3 regions of the Paenibacillus sp. AN1007 genome follow, and region 3 is predicted to be linked to each of the others. Evidence: predicted binding sites of a transcription regulator. Region 3 holds the regulator's gene; each other region holds the start of a gene.
The links. The regulator Rex, encoded in region 3, represses fermentation and respiration genes when NADH is low (regulators of the CRP and FNR family bind a similar motif). The targets are predictions, from matches to a motif close to TTGTGAAATATTTCACAA.
Positions count from the first base shown of each region.

Region 1: a site for Rex is predicted at 2,790-2,807, ahead of nirB (nitrite reductase large subunit NirB). Genes of this name have one in related genera too.
Region 2: a site for Rex is predicted at 1,935-1,952, ahead of ABXS70_RS28720 (formate/nitrite transporter family protein). Genes of this name have one in related genera too.

Region 1 is NZ_CP159992.1:1,194,162-1,198,631, forward strand. Features, by position in the region: gene nirD (nitrite reductase small subunit NirD) at 1-204, opposite strand, end outside; gene nirB (nitrite reductase large subunit NirB) at 263-2,692, opposite strand; gene ABXS70_RS05520 (metal-dependent hydrolase) at 2,974-3,681, shown strand; gene ABXS70_RS05525 (hypothetical protein) at 3,965-4,285, opposite strand.
Region 2 is NZ_CP159992.1:6,405,928-6,410,397, forward strand. Features, by position in the region: gene ABXS70_RS28715 (FAD-dependent oxidoreductase) at 338-1,699, shown strand; gene ABXS70_RS28720 (formate/nitrite transporter family protein) at 2,041-2,898, shown strand; gene ABXS70_RS28725 (molybdopterin oxidoreductase family protein) at 3,345-4,470, shown strand, end outside.
Region 3 is NZ_CP159992.1:1,794,538-1,799,007, forward strand. Features, by position in the region: gene dinG (ATP-dependent DNA helicase DinG) at 1-1,310, shown strand, start outside; gene ABXS70_RS08245 (redox-sensing transcriptional repressor Rex) at 1,504-2,160, shown strand; gene ABXS70_RS08250 (amidohydrolase) at 2,144-3,451, shown strand; gene ABXS70_RS08255 (DUF5590 domain-containing protein) at 3,503-4,033, shown strand; gene ABXS70_RS08260 (hypothetical protein) at 4,321-4,470, shown strand, end outside.

The DNA of each region.
Region 1 (4,470 bases), 600 kb from region 3:
TAGATAGTGTCCTGAGACAATGCCTTCAGCCAGCGGCCCACCCTTAGGGTGGGGGTTATGGTTGTCAGCAGCGAAGATGGTGCCGTCCGATGCACGGAAAACCGCGAGCTGCAGATTTTCAATCTCTACAACTCTGCCGATGCGGGGTAGAAATTCATCTACAGCTCCAGCCGGGAAGTACGTGCCTGTTTGTTGGGTAGTCATCGTAAACCACTCCTTTATCCAAATTTAATTTTATCTACTTTATTGAATCTATTCCTGCTTATGGGCGAGCCGAAACTTCAATGCTGTGGAACATTTTGCTTTGGCCTTCCTCATCACGAATCGCTTTTTGCCATGGCTCTTCCACATGTTCAAGGGCGAACTCGATCCGCTGCATCAGCGCTTTACGTTCTTCAAGGTTATCGACAACTACCGAACGGATATGCTCCAGTCCCATGCGTTCCACCCATTCGGAAGTACGCTCCAGATAATTACCTGTCTCGCGATAGTACTGCATAATGGCTCCGCACAATTCGATCAGTTCATCATCCGTTTTTACTTTACACAGCGTGTCCGCGAGTCTTGCTTTGATACCGCCATTACCCCCGATAAAGATTTCCCAACCGCCGTCGTTGCCGACGATTCCAATATCTTTTGTGCAGGCTTCTGCACAGTTCCGAGGACAGCCGTTCACCGCATATTTGAATTTGGCTGGCAGATCCAGCCGCTCGAATTTGCGTTCGATTCTTGCACCCATCGCCATCGAATCCTGTGTGCCGAAGCGGCAGAATTGGGAACCAACACATGTTTTAACGGTACGAAGCGATTTTGCATAGGCATAACCTGAAGGCATATCGAGTTCAGCCCATACTTTTGTCAGGTCTTCTTTTTTAACACCGATGAGATCCAGACGTTGACCGCCCGTCACTTTAACTGCCTTAATGTCGTATTTGACTGAAACATCAGCGATCCGTTTCAGATCGGCTGGTGTGGTTACCCCGCCGTACATCCGAGGTACAACGGTATAAGTTCCGTCTTTTTGAATGTTTGCGTTCATTCGTTCGTTAACAAACCTGGATTCTTTTTCATCCTCGTGTGTGTCTGGATTGATCATGCCCAGATAGTAGTTGATGGCCGGACGACATTTCGAACATCCCTCAGGCTGGCTCCAGCCAAGTACGTTCATAACCTCTTTGGTCGTCTGCAGTCCTTTTTGTTTAATCTCTGCTACGATTTCATCACGCCCCATAGTGGTGCATCCGCAAATTCCTTGTTTGGTACTGGTGCTGAAGCTGTCTCCAAGCACGTATTGCAAAATCTGTTCCACCACCGGTTTGCATCCTCCGCAAGAGCGGGTTGCACCCGTGCAGGCTTTGATCTCATCAACTGTAGTCAAACCTTGATTGGTAATGACATCAACGATAGCACCTTTGGTTACGCCGTTACATCCGCAGACAATTTCGTCTTCGGGCATCGTTTCAACAGAGGTCGTTTTTTTGTGACCGCCGCAGCCTGTGCCCATGAGTGAACTGTACAATTCTTCTGTCATTTCGGTCTGATTCTTGATCAGTTTTTGCAGTTCAGCGGAGTCCGTAATGTCACCGAAAAGTACAGCACCTACCATTTTGTTGTCTCGAAGCAGAATTTTTTTGTACGTCCGTTTCCAGTCGTCTTTCTGTGAAATCACGGTATGTTCAGTGCTGTCGATGAATTCGCCAGTAGAGAAAACATCCACACCCGAGATTTTCAATTTGGTCGATACAACCGAGCCTTCATACGGAGCAGTTTCGACGCCGCAGATATGTTTCGCAAGAATCATGCCCTGTTCGAAGAGAGGCGCAACAAGCCCGTAACACACACCGCGATGTTCGTTACATTCTCCGACAGAGTAAACGTCTTTCAGCGAGGTCTGCATGTAGTCATCCACAATGATGCCCCGGTTGACTTCGATACCGCTTTCGCGGGCTACAGCTGTATTTGGCTTGATTCCAACAGCCATCACTACGAAATCAACATTCAGCACGGAATCGTCAGCAAAACGAATACCTTCAACCCGTTGGCCGCCGAGCAGTTCAGCAGTTTGTGCTCCCATTTTGAACTTGATTCCCTGGCGTTCCAGTTCGGCTTTCAACATGGCAGAAGCTTGCGGGTCCAACTGGCGTTCCATCAGATCATCCATCAGGTGAACAACGGTAACATCCATACCCAGCTGCACAAGTCCTTTAGCTGCTTCCAGGCCTAGGAGTCCGCCACCGATGACCGCCGCTTTTTTATATTCTTTTGCAGCTTCGAGCATGACATTGCAGTCTGCAATGTCACGAAATCCTACGACGCCTTGCTTGTCATGTCCGGGTACAGGAAGGATGAAAGAACTCGAACCCGTTGCAATAATAATTTTGTCGTACGGAGTGCGCTGTCCATTTTCTGTTACAACTTCACGACTCTCTGCATCAATGCGGGCAACCGTTGTTCCTGTGTGAAGAGTAATACCATACTCCTCATACCAGTGAAGATCATTCAGTACGATATCATCAAGCGTTTTGCTGCCTTCCAGTACATACGACAGCATAATCCGATTGTAGTTAGGATAAGGTTCTGTTCCAAAAACCGTAATATCAAAGCGTGAAGTTAATTTTAAAATTTGCTCCACGGTGCTGATCCCGGCCATACCATTGCCGATGACAACTAATCTTTCTTTATTTCCGTTCATGTGTAGCCCTCCCTTGGATAAATACTGCGAGAATACCAACATTTTTAATTTCTTATATTTTATATTTTAAACTATAACACGTATTTCCAGTTAATAAATGTGATTAATTTCACTAATTACGATAGATCATTCATATAAAAATAAGTGTGATGAGCATCACGAATATAAAAAAAATTTTGAGAAATGAGAAATACGAACTATTGTTCTTGTTTTTCTTTCGTTGTATGATCAGATCGGGGTCGGAACTAATCCCTATTTCTTCGAAAGGACGTTTTTGCAACATGATGGGAAGATCCCACCTCATTATCGGTACAGGCGTTTCACTATCCGTTCTGCAGCTGCTCGGAATGCCTGTTACGGCTCCAGCTGTAACGGCTGCCTTGATTGGCTCACTGCTGCCGGATATCGATGAACCCAATTCATTGCTGGTATCCAAAGCGCTGCCTAACAGCCTGATTCGGCTGCTGCAGACGGTTCTTTTGCCTGCGGCTGTATTTGTATATTTTTACGTCCCAGCAAAACCGTGGAATCTGCTTCTCGCCATTCTCATCGGGCTTGTGTCGTTTCTGCCATCGCGATCGCTGCGTAAAGTGCTCATGTTTGCCATCGGGCTGGGCCTTGTTTTTTATGGTCATGCTTTTGCACCGTGGAATTGGATAGCGGGCAGTCTGCTTATGCTGTGTACAACACTGACGCACAGGGGATTGACGCACACGCTGTACGGAACGGCTGTGTGGGCAGGACTGCTGTACAGCACAACGCAGGTGCAGGGTCCGGAAATCTGGGTTGCAGGAGGTTCTGCTTATGCCCTCCATTTAATTGCGGATTCGTTGACGAATCGGGGGATTCGCCCTTTGCCGCCGTTTAAGCTCCGGATCCGGGCAAACCTGATGAGTACAGGGACCAAACATGGAGCGGTCGTAGAGAACGTGTGTGTGGTATTGACACTCATTTTAGCTTGGTTTGCGTTCTCGCCTTTATTTCTGTAGAACAGCAGGAAACGCCAGCCCATTTCATATGGACTGGCGTTCTTCAATCAACAAGTTGTTTTTATCACGCAGGAGAGAGTCAATGGCGACTGCCTCGGAACCGGCTGCTCAATACCCTGTAAGGAGACAAGCAGGATCAAACTTTTGTAGGTGTACCGCTAAGCGTATCGATATCTGTAGAACCAAACACAAATAAAACGACAAGAATAAGTACAATTAACGTCTCGGCAAATCCAACTCCATCAAACTCAGACATCACAGCCACCTCTTTTCTTGCCTGCATTTAGGAATTCATGCGCTGCTGAAAAGCCTGAATCACATCATTCAGGGTCATATCGCCGCCCGTTTCATCCAGGAATTGTACCAGTTTATCTGAATTGGACGGTTGTACCTTTTGAAGTGTTTTATACTGGCCTACTAATTCTACAACTAAGGTAGCTTCTCGAAACAGCGTGACCGCATCCACTCTTAACTTCCCGCTGACCAATAACGCTGCAACAATCAGTTCCAGTTTCTTTCCATTCATATTGCCACCTAGAAGGGTACTCGCAGCATTGGTTTTTCTAGAACCTTTATTTGATTTACCATTCCTTCCTGCTGCCATATAAAGGTCCCCCGCTAATTTATATTTAGTGATTTCATAACTGGTTATGGGTCTTTCATTAAGCTATCTTATGTAATTGATCTCCAACATGTTCTACGATCCAGCTATTTATGAAACCAATCGAAAGAAAAGATACCCTCGAAGAACTTCGATAAGGTATCTCTGCAGTTAAGCTCTACATATTT
Region 2 (4,470 bases), 2.0 Mb from region 3:
TATGACGAGAAGCCTGCCCCATTTACGGGACAGGCTTCTTTTGGTTTTCTTTTTAGTAGAACGTCTCGGCTCGGTGTGATCTGATGATCCAGGTTTTCGGTAATGGAATTGAACTATTTGGAGGGCATAAGCAAAATGTAATTCGGGGAAAATGAAGTTAGTGAGAACATAGGAAAGAAGTGATTGTAGACGGGGGCAGGGGGCCTTCTTTTTCTGAAAGAACAAATTATTTTGCTTAACCTATTGCAATGTGAAAAATATCACATTATAATAGGTGTATAAAGTGAAATAAATCACATACACTTCATCGATCTAATACTCCAAGGAGGAACTACTCATGAAAATCGCAGTCATCGGATGTACACACGCAGGAACGGCAGCTATCGTAAATACCGCTAAATTATACCCGGATGCCACCATTACCGTATATGAACGCAATGACAACATTTCATTCCTCTCCTGCGGGATTGCGCTCTATGTTGGGGGCGTGGTGAAAGATCCTGACGGCCTGTTCTATTCTTCGCCGAATCAGTTGGCGGACCTTGGTGTTGAAACCAAGATGCTCCATGAAGTGACAGCAGTTGATGCCAAAGGTCATACCTTACGGGCTAAAAACCTGCAAACTGGGGAAGAATTTGAAGATACGTTTGACAAGCTAATTGTGACTACAGGTTCATGGCCTGTCGTTCCGAAGCTGGAAGGCATCGAGATGGACAACATCCTGCTCTGCAAAAACTACAATCACTCCAACACCATTATTGAAAGAGCGAAGGATACCAAACGCGTAACGGTTGTCGGCGCTGGTTACATCGGCGTTGAACTGGTGGAAGCCTTCCAGATGAACGGCAAAGAAGTGACACTTATTGATAGCGTGGATCGTATTTTGAATAAATACCTTGACCCTGAATTTACAGATGCCATCGAAGATACATTGACTGGAAAAGGAATTAAATTGGCTCTTGGGCAGACGGTACAGAAGTTTACGGGCGAGAATGGTAAAGTCACCAAAGTCATCACATCCAAAGGGGAATTCGAGACTGATCTGGTCATTCTCTGCATCGGGTTCCGCCCGAATACGGAGCTGCTCAAAGGTCAGGTGGATATGCTTCCAAACGGCGCGATCATCGTGGACAAATATATGCAGACCAGCCAGGAAGATGTCTTTGCCGCGGGTGACAGCTGCGCGATTCACTACAATCCTACCGGCAAAGCGGCTTACATTCCACTGGCAACAAACGCCGTGCGGATGGGTACACTCGTAGCGCGAAACCTGGTTCGTCCAACGACACCTTATATGGGAACACAGGGCACATCGGGTATCAAAATTTACGAGCAAAATATTGCAGGAACCGGCATGACCGAAATGTCTGCCGCCGAAGAAGGACTTGTTGTAGAATCGGTTGTTCTGGAAGACAGCTATCGTCCGGAGTTTATGCCAACCGCCGAGAAACTGCTGCTGAAAGTTGTATACGAGCAGGCCACTCGCCGGATTGTTGGTGCACAGGTTATGTCCCAGGTCGATCTGACACAGTCGATCAATACGATCTCGGTCTTCATTCAGAATAACATGACAGTGGATGATCTGGCTTTTATCGACTTCTTCTTCCAGCCGCACTATAACAAACCGTGGAACTTCTTGAACACTGCAGGGCTGCAAGCTCTGCCTCCAGTAGAAGTTAAAGCACCAGCCCTGGTCTAGGTTAATGGCATAATCGACAGCTTAAGTTAAAAGCAGATTAAGCGCAAGAAACTAGACAGAATCCGGGTACATCATACAACAAAGAGAAGGAAGAACGGCGATCATATCGTCAGTCTTCCTTTTTTTCGTCTGTGCCAACTATGTCAGTTTGCTGTTTACTTATTTATTTGTTTATCTTGATCCTCCGGATTTTGGAGAGAGGCATTGGAAAATGGGATCATCTTCTTGGATCACTTTGTGATTATTTGCACAAAGTTTTCCGGGAGGTCGATATACAATGAATTCATGGATAGATTTGCTTGGCATACGAACGGATAGAAGATAAAAGGAGAGGATGACATATGGCGGCCAAAACACCTCTGGAGGTTGCACAATATACGGTACAGTCCGGTGTGAAAAAAGCACAAAACCCTATTTCCTCCGTGCTGATTCTCGGTTTTCTGGCAGGAGCTTTCATTGCGCTTGGTTTCCTGCTGGATATTCGCGTGATTGCGTCTGCACCAGCGGAGTGGGGAAGCATTGCGACATTCATCGGAGCGGCTGTGTTCCCGGTGGGACTGATTCTGGTTTTGATCGGTGGTGGGGAACTGCTGACAGGCAATATGATGGCTGTGCCGCTTGCTGCAATCACACGTAAAATTTCACCAGCCAGCATGTTGAAGAACCTGCTGCTTGTGACATTGGGCAACCTGCTGGGCGCGCTGTTTGTCGCTTTTTTCTTTGGTCATGTGCTGGGCTTGACGGCTGATGGTGCATATTTGGCCAAGGTGGTTGATATGGCGGGACACAAGCTTCATGACAGCTTTTTGCAAGCATTTATCTCCGGGATCGGCTGTAACTGGCTCGTGGCCCTTGCGGTCTGGCTGTCATATGCTGCCGATACGATGAGCGGTAAAATTCTGGGCATTTGGTTTCCAACGATGGCGTTTGTGGCCATCGGCTTTCAGCACGTTGTGGCGAACATGTTTCTCATTCCGGCAGCGATCTTTGAGGGTCATTATTCCTGGGGGCAGTATGTTATGAATTTTATTCCGGTCTGGTTGGGTAATCTGACAGGCGGCGCTTTGTTTGTAGCGGCTGCGTACTGGATGGTGTACTTACGGAAGGTTGAGCCGGCAGCGAAGCCGGAAGCCGTGGTTCCTGTTCCGGCACCTCCCGTGGAAGCAGAAGGCAGAGTAATGTGGGGCAAACAGGCGTAACGGATCATATAAGAGATTTATCAATAAGAGTTAAAGCTTAGTAGAAACGAAGATGATACATCCTGCCGTTTCACGATAGTTCGTCGTGGCGTTGGAGATGCAGTCATCTTTTTTTTTGCACAAAATTAAATTCGCCATGACAAGGTTCGGGGGAACGAAACCTGAGCATGGCGAATTTCGGGAGTGGTCCATGATATGGCATGAGGAGGAAGTGGGGAAACACCAACCTAATGCCTTGTTTTTAATTTACCCCTGGATTCAGAGAATGAATCAAAGGGGTAAAAATTTTTTTGAAAAGTTGGAATATATCATGGAATATAGATTGGTGCAGCAGCAGCCTGCCCGGCAATCATGAAGATTTAACCGATTCACTCTTGTTCTCTTTACGTTTCAGCCTCAGACGGGATATGATATAGGGATAGCTGTTGAATGAGGAGGGCCAGAAGATGATCGATCAGGAGAATGGTGTATTTCCAGCGGTATGCCCGCTCGATTGTCCAGACACATGCGGTCTGCTGTTACATAAAGAGAATGGTAAAATTGTTAAGGTAACCGGTAATCCGGACCATCCGATCACAAAGGGTGCGATCTGTAATAAAGTTCGAAATATGACGGAGCGGGTGTATCATCCCGAACGTCTTCAATATCCGATGAAACGAGTCGGAGCCAAAGGTGAAGGCAGGTTCGAGCGCATAAGCTGGGACGAAGCAATTCAGGAAATTACGGGAAAGTTTAAAGATTTGTCTGATACGTATGGACCTGAGAGTATTCTGCCGTACAGTTTCTATGGAAATATGGGTGTGCTTGGTGTGGATGGCATGGATCGGCGTTTCTTTAATGCGCTGGGGGCAAGTGTGCTGGAGCAGACGATCTGTAATGCTGCAGGCAACACCGGCTGGAAATATACGATGGGCGCCAATCACGGAACGCTGCCGGAGGATACGGAGCATGCTGATTTGATCGTGGTCTGGGGCGGTAACATCGTCAGTACCAATATGCATCAGGTGGTACTGGCGGAGAAGGCTCGTAAAAAGGGTGCCAAAATCGTTGTCATTGACGTTCACCGCAACCGGACAGCACAATGGGCAGATTGGTTCATTCCAATCTATCCGGGCACAGACAGTGCGCTGGCACTGGGTTTGATGCATGTGCTCTTTGAGCAGGGACTAACGAATGAAGAATTTATGCAAAAATATACCATAGGACATGAAGCGCTGCGCGAGCATGTACGCAGCTGTACACCGGAACGCACGGCACGTATTACAGGCGTGCCAGAAGAAACCATTGTGGAGCTGGCCCGGCTCTATGGGGCTGCTCATGCCGCTCATATTCACATTGGCAATGGCCTGCAGCACCATGACAACGGGGGCATGAACGTACGCAGCATCGCCTGCCTGCCTGCGATTACAGGGCAGTGGCTCAAGCGCGGCGGGGGTGCGGTACGTACGAACAGCTATGCAAGTACGAACAGTGATGCGCTGGAGCGGCCTGACCTAAGGCAGCATGCCGAGCCGCGGGTTGTGAACATGAACCGGATTGGCGAAGCGCTGCTGGAAGCGGAGCAGCCGATCC
Region 3 (4,470 bases):
AGTGGGGTTCTATGGTGGATCAAATGTTCCCGCTTGCCGTTGAGGTTAAGGAGATGTGGGACCGTCTGAGCGACGCTTTGTTTGGCCTGCTGCCGGAACGCAGTGATGCTTCACCAGGTGAAACCGGGCAGTTCTCCCTTCGTTTGAAGGCTTCGCAGAAACCTGCGAAATGGCAGGAGCTGCAGGAACTGGAGAACCAAATCTATGTGACCCTTGGTGACTTGGTGCGCAAAGGGGATAAGCTGCTGCTTGAAGTGAAAGAGGATCAGGACGATTATCAGTCTGACAGTTTAATTACGGATATCACCGGGCTGTTAAAGGATCTGACGACATTAAAGGAGAATTTAAGATTCTTCATGCGTATGGACGATGCCAAGACGGTGTATTGGATGGAGGCCAGCGGCCAGTTCCGCAGCAAATCACTGCAGCTGTATGCTGTTCCTGTAGATGTAAGTGCACAGCTGAAAGAGATGTTTTTTGATAAAAAGAAAAGCGTTGTGCTTACGTCGGCTACGCTGTCCGTGGATAAGTCATTCCAATTCATGATTGAACAGCTTGGCCTGCAGGAAGCTTCCGACAATAACCGCCTTCTTACATCCATGCTGCCTTCACCGTTCAATTATAGGGAACAGGCCTTGTTAGTCATTCCGCGTGATTTTCCAAGTCTGAAAGGCAGTGTAGGAGATGCTCACTTTGTACAGATGCTGGTACAGTCCCTTGCCGAGACGGCGATTGCGACACAGGGACGTATGATGGTGCTGTTCACCTCATACAAAATGCTGAGACAAGTGTATGAGCCGTTGAAGGAGGCTTTATCCGGGAATGATATCTCCCTATTGGGCCAAGGCGTTGACAGCGGTAACCGTTCCAAGCTCACACGAAGATTCCAGGATGCCAAAGCGGCAGTTCTGCTGGGTACGAGCAGCTTCTGGGAAGGGGTAGATATTCCAGGTGAAGCCCTCACTTGTCTCGCAATCGTAAGGCTGCCGTTTCAGCCGCCTAACCATCCGCTTCTGGAAGCAAAGAGTGAACTGCTGCAGGAGCAGAAAAAAAATCCGTTTATGAAAATGTCTGTCCCTCAGGCCGTCATCCGGTTCAAACAGGGATTTGGCCGGTTGGTTCGGACAGGCAAGGATCGGGGGATCGTTATCGTGTATGATACGCGAGTAATTGAAGCTTATTATGGCAAGTACTTCCTGTATTCCTTACCTGGACCCAAAATGGAGCATATGCTGACAGAACAGATGGTTCCGCGTATCGCCGAATGGCTGGATCGTCCCATCGTGAATGAAAATGATTCGATTTTGTAAGCTATAGCATTGCATTGTACTTCTGCATAGCGTTAAACTCGAAAGAGACTTCGAAAAGCAGCACATCATGAACTTATAATCCCAACAATACGGGCATTCTGTATGAGGAATGATGCATATTTTGCATGTATACAGAATGCTCCATTTTTCAATATTTATTATTTTATCGTGGCAATGGTAAGGGGGAGCAGGAATGAAATCGGATAAAATTTCGGAAGCGGTAGTACGGCGTCTGCCCGTATATTTGCGTTATCTTAACGAGTTGGTTCAGCGTGAGGTGACCACAGTTTCTTCACAGGAGCTTGGACAGCGATTGGATCTGAATCCGGCCCAGATTCGCAAGGACCTGGCTTATTTTGGTGATTTTGGCCGTAAAGGAATCGGGTATGACGTTTCTTATCTGATCGAGAAGATTCGTCACATTTTGAAGATTGACCAGCAGATTAATGTGGCTCTGGTTGGAGCGGGTAATCTAGGACAAGCGTTGTCCAACTACAATGCTTACTTGAAAGACAATATGAAGATTGTTGCTATTTTTGATGCGTTCGGACCGAAGATTGGCAGTAAGATTAACAGTCTGACTGTCCAGCCGATGGAAGAGCTTGCAGCAGCGGTACAAAAAGATAACATTCGCATCGGGATTATTACGGTTCCGGATACGGAAGCTCAGAACGTCGCGGATCAGCTGATTGAATCGGGAATCGAGGCAATTCTGAATTTTGCACCAACGATTCTAAAAACACCATCACATGTTCGTATCCATCACGCTGACTTTACAACAGATCTGCTCAGTTTGGCTTATTATTTAGAAAACGGGAAGGAAGAAGAGTCTGATGACAACAACGAATAGATGGGTAATTCAAAACGGTAAATTTGCCGTAAACGAAGGCGCAAACTGGACAATAGTTCAAGGGTATATGGTCATTCAGGATGACAAGATTGTGCATATTGGTGAGACGCTGCCGGATGGAGACGAGCAACTGGCGAAAGTGGATGGAAAAGGACTTCTCTTCCTGCCGGGTCTGATCAATACGCATGGTCATGCGGCCATGTCACTGCTTCGGGGTCATGGGGACGATCTGGCACTTCAGGTATGGCTCCAGGAAAAAATGTGGCCGATGGAAGCAAAAATGACTTCGGAAGACGTTTACTGGGGCGCATCGCTTTCGGTGCTTGAAATGCTAAAAGGCGGAACAACAGCGTTCCTGGACATGTATGATCATATGGATCAGGTGGCAAGAGTGGTTGAACAGTCCGGGGCAAGAGCTGCACTGGCTCGCGGTGTGATTGGACTTTGTTCCGAAGAAGAGCAGATGCGCAAGCTGGAAGAGTCCGCAGCATTTGCGCGTGAATGGAACGGACAGGCGGATGGACGGATCACAACGGTTATCTCCCCGCACGCACCTTACACATGCCCTCCAGATTACATAGAGAAGCTTGTACAGGCCGCGCATGACCTTAACCTGCCGCTGCACACGCATATGTCAGAGACATTACGTGAAGTAGAGCAGAACGTGACAGATTACGGCCTGCGCCCTGTAGCTCACCTAGAGAAGCATGGCTTTTTCTCACGTCCATCGCTTGTAGCCCATGCGGTTCATCTGAACGATGAAGAAATTGAGATTCTGGCCCGACATGATGTGGCAGTATCGCATAATCCGGGCAGCAATCTAAAGCTTGCTTCCGGAGTAGCCCGTGTGCCTGCTATGTTGAAAGCAGGGGTTACCGTGTCTCTGGGTACAGACGGACCCGCAAGCAACAACAACCTGGATATGTTTGAGGAAATGAGACTTGCCGCACTGATTCATAAAGGTGTATCTGGCGATCCAACTGCGGTTCCTGCGGGTGAAGCACTGCTGCTTGGAACAGGTTTCGGCGCGAAGTCTATTTTCCTGAACGACACGGGTGCGCTGCGAATGGGGATGAAGGCAGATTTTATTGCGCTGAATATTGAACAGGCTCATTTTTATCCGCATACGGATCTGATCTCTCATGCGATCTATTCTGCCTCGGCTAAAGATGTGGAACATGTATGGGTAGACGGAAAACAAGTGGTGAAACATGGCGAGTGTTTGACAATGGATGAGGAGCGCATTTTGCGGGAATCTCAATTGGCCTTTGATCAGCTTCTTGCCCGTTAAAAGACAAGCTGGCCATCAACGCGCAGTATTCAGAGAAAGGAAGTTCAGCTCTTGAAGAAGAAAAAGAAGTGGATCTGGATATCGCTGCTCATTCTGGTTCTGATCTTGTTTGGACTTCAAAGGTATTACGTCTATGTAACACAAGATCAGCGTAAAGAAGAGGCATTGGCTGTACAAGCCGCACAAGACCAGTTGGGGATTACATCGCCTGATGAGCTTCGAAAGTACGTCTGGGGCGAGAAGAATGGCTCTGACAACATCTATTGGACGATGACCGCCAAAAATAAAGATAATCAAAACGTAATGGTGTGGGTTAAATTTGATAACAACAACCAGCCAGTCCAGGGCGCTGCGGGAGTACACAGTGAATTGATCCAGAACGGGATGTCCGAAACGCAGATTCGCAGCCGATTTAGTTCCGAGGTGCCGGGTGGTGAGATCAAACGGATCATGCCAGGTGTCGTGAATAATATCTACGTATGGCAAGTGTACTACAAAGATGGTACGCATAATTATTATCGTTTTTATCGGTTTAGCAATGGAGAGCAGGTAGATTTGGTCTATACCGTACCGAACAGCTAGAATCGAAAAAGAGCAGGAAACCGGCAGTCAGCACATCGACTGAACCGGTTTTTTGGCTTTTCTATCAAATGATTGTGAATTAAATAGTTAAAATTAATAATTTATTCATATTTTCACCTTCGATATTGTATATACGATGTGATATACTCATTTATGTACTGAAGTTACAATAAAACGCAAAAAAATCTGCAGTTAACGATGCAGACATCAAGTTCACTCTTTGATTAATAATTATAAATATAAGCCTGTAGATCGAGAATAGGCTCATTTTGGGAGGGGTAATTCATTTGAAGCTGAAAGTATTGCCTATTGTTCTTACTGCTGTTATATCTGCCGTCCTGTTATTTGGAGGTTGGTTCGCATATCGTCAAGTAGCCGTACAAAGCCCGATTGAAAAAATGGTTACTCAATACGAGGGAGTCAATAGTGTTCAATTA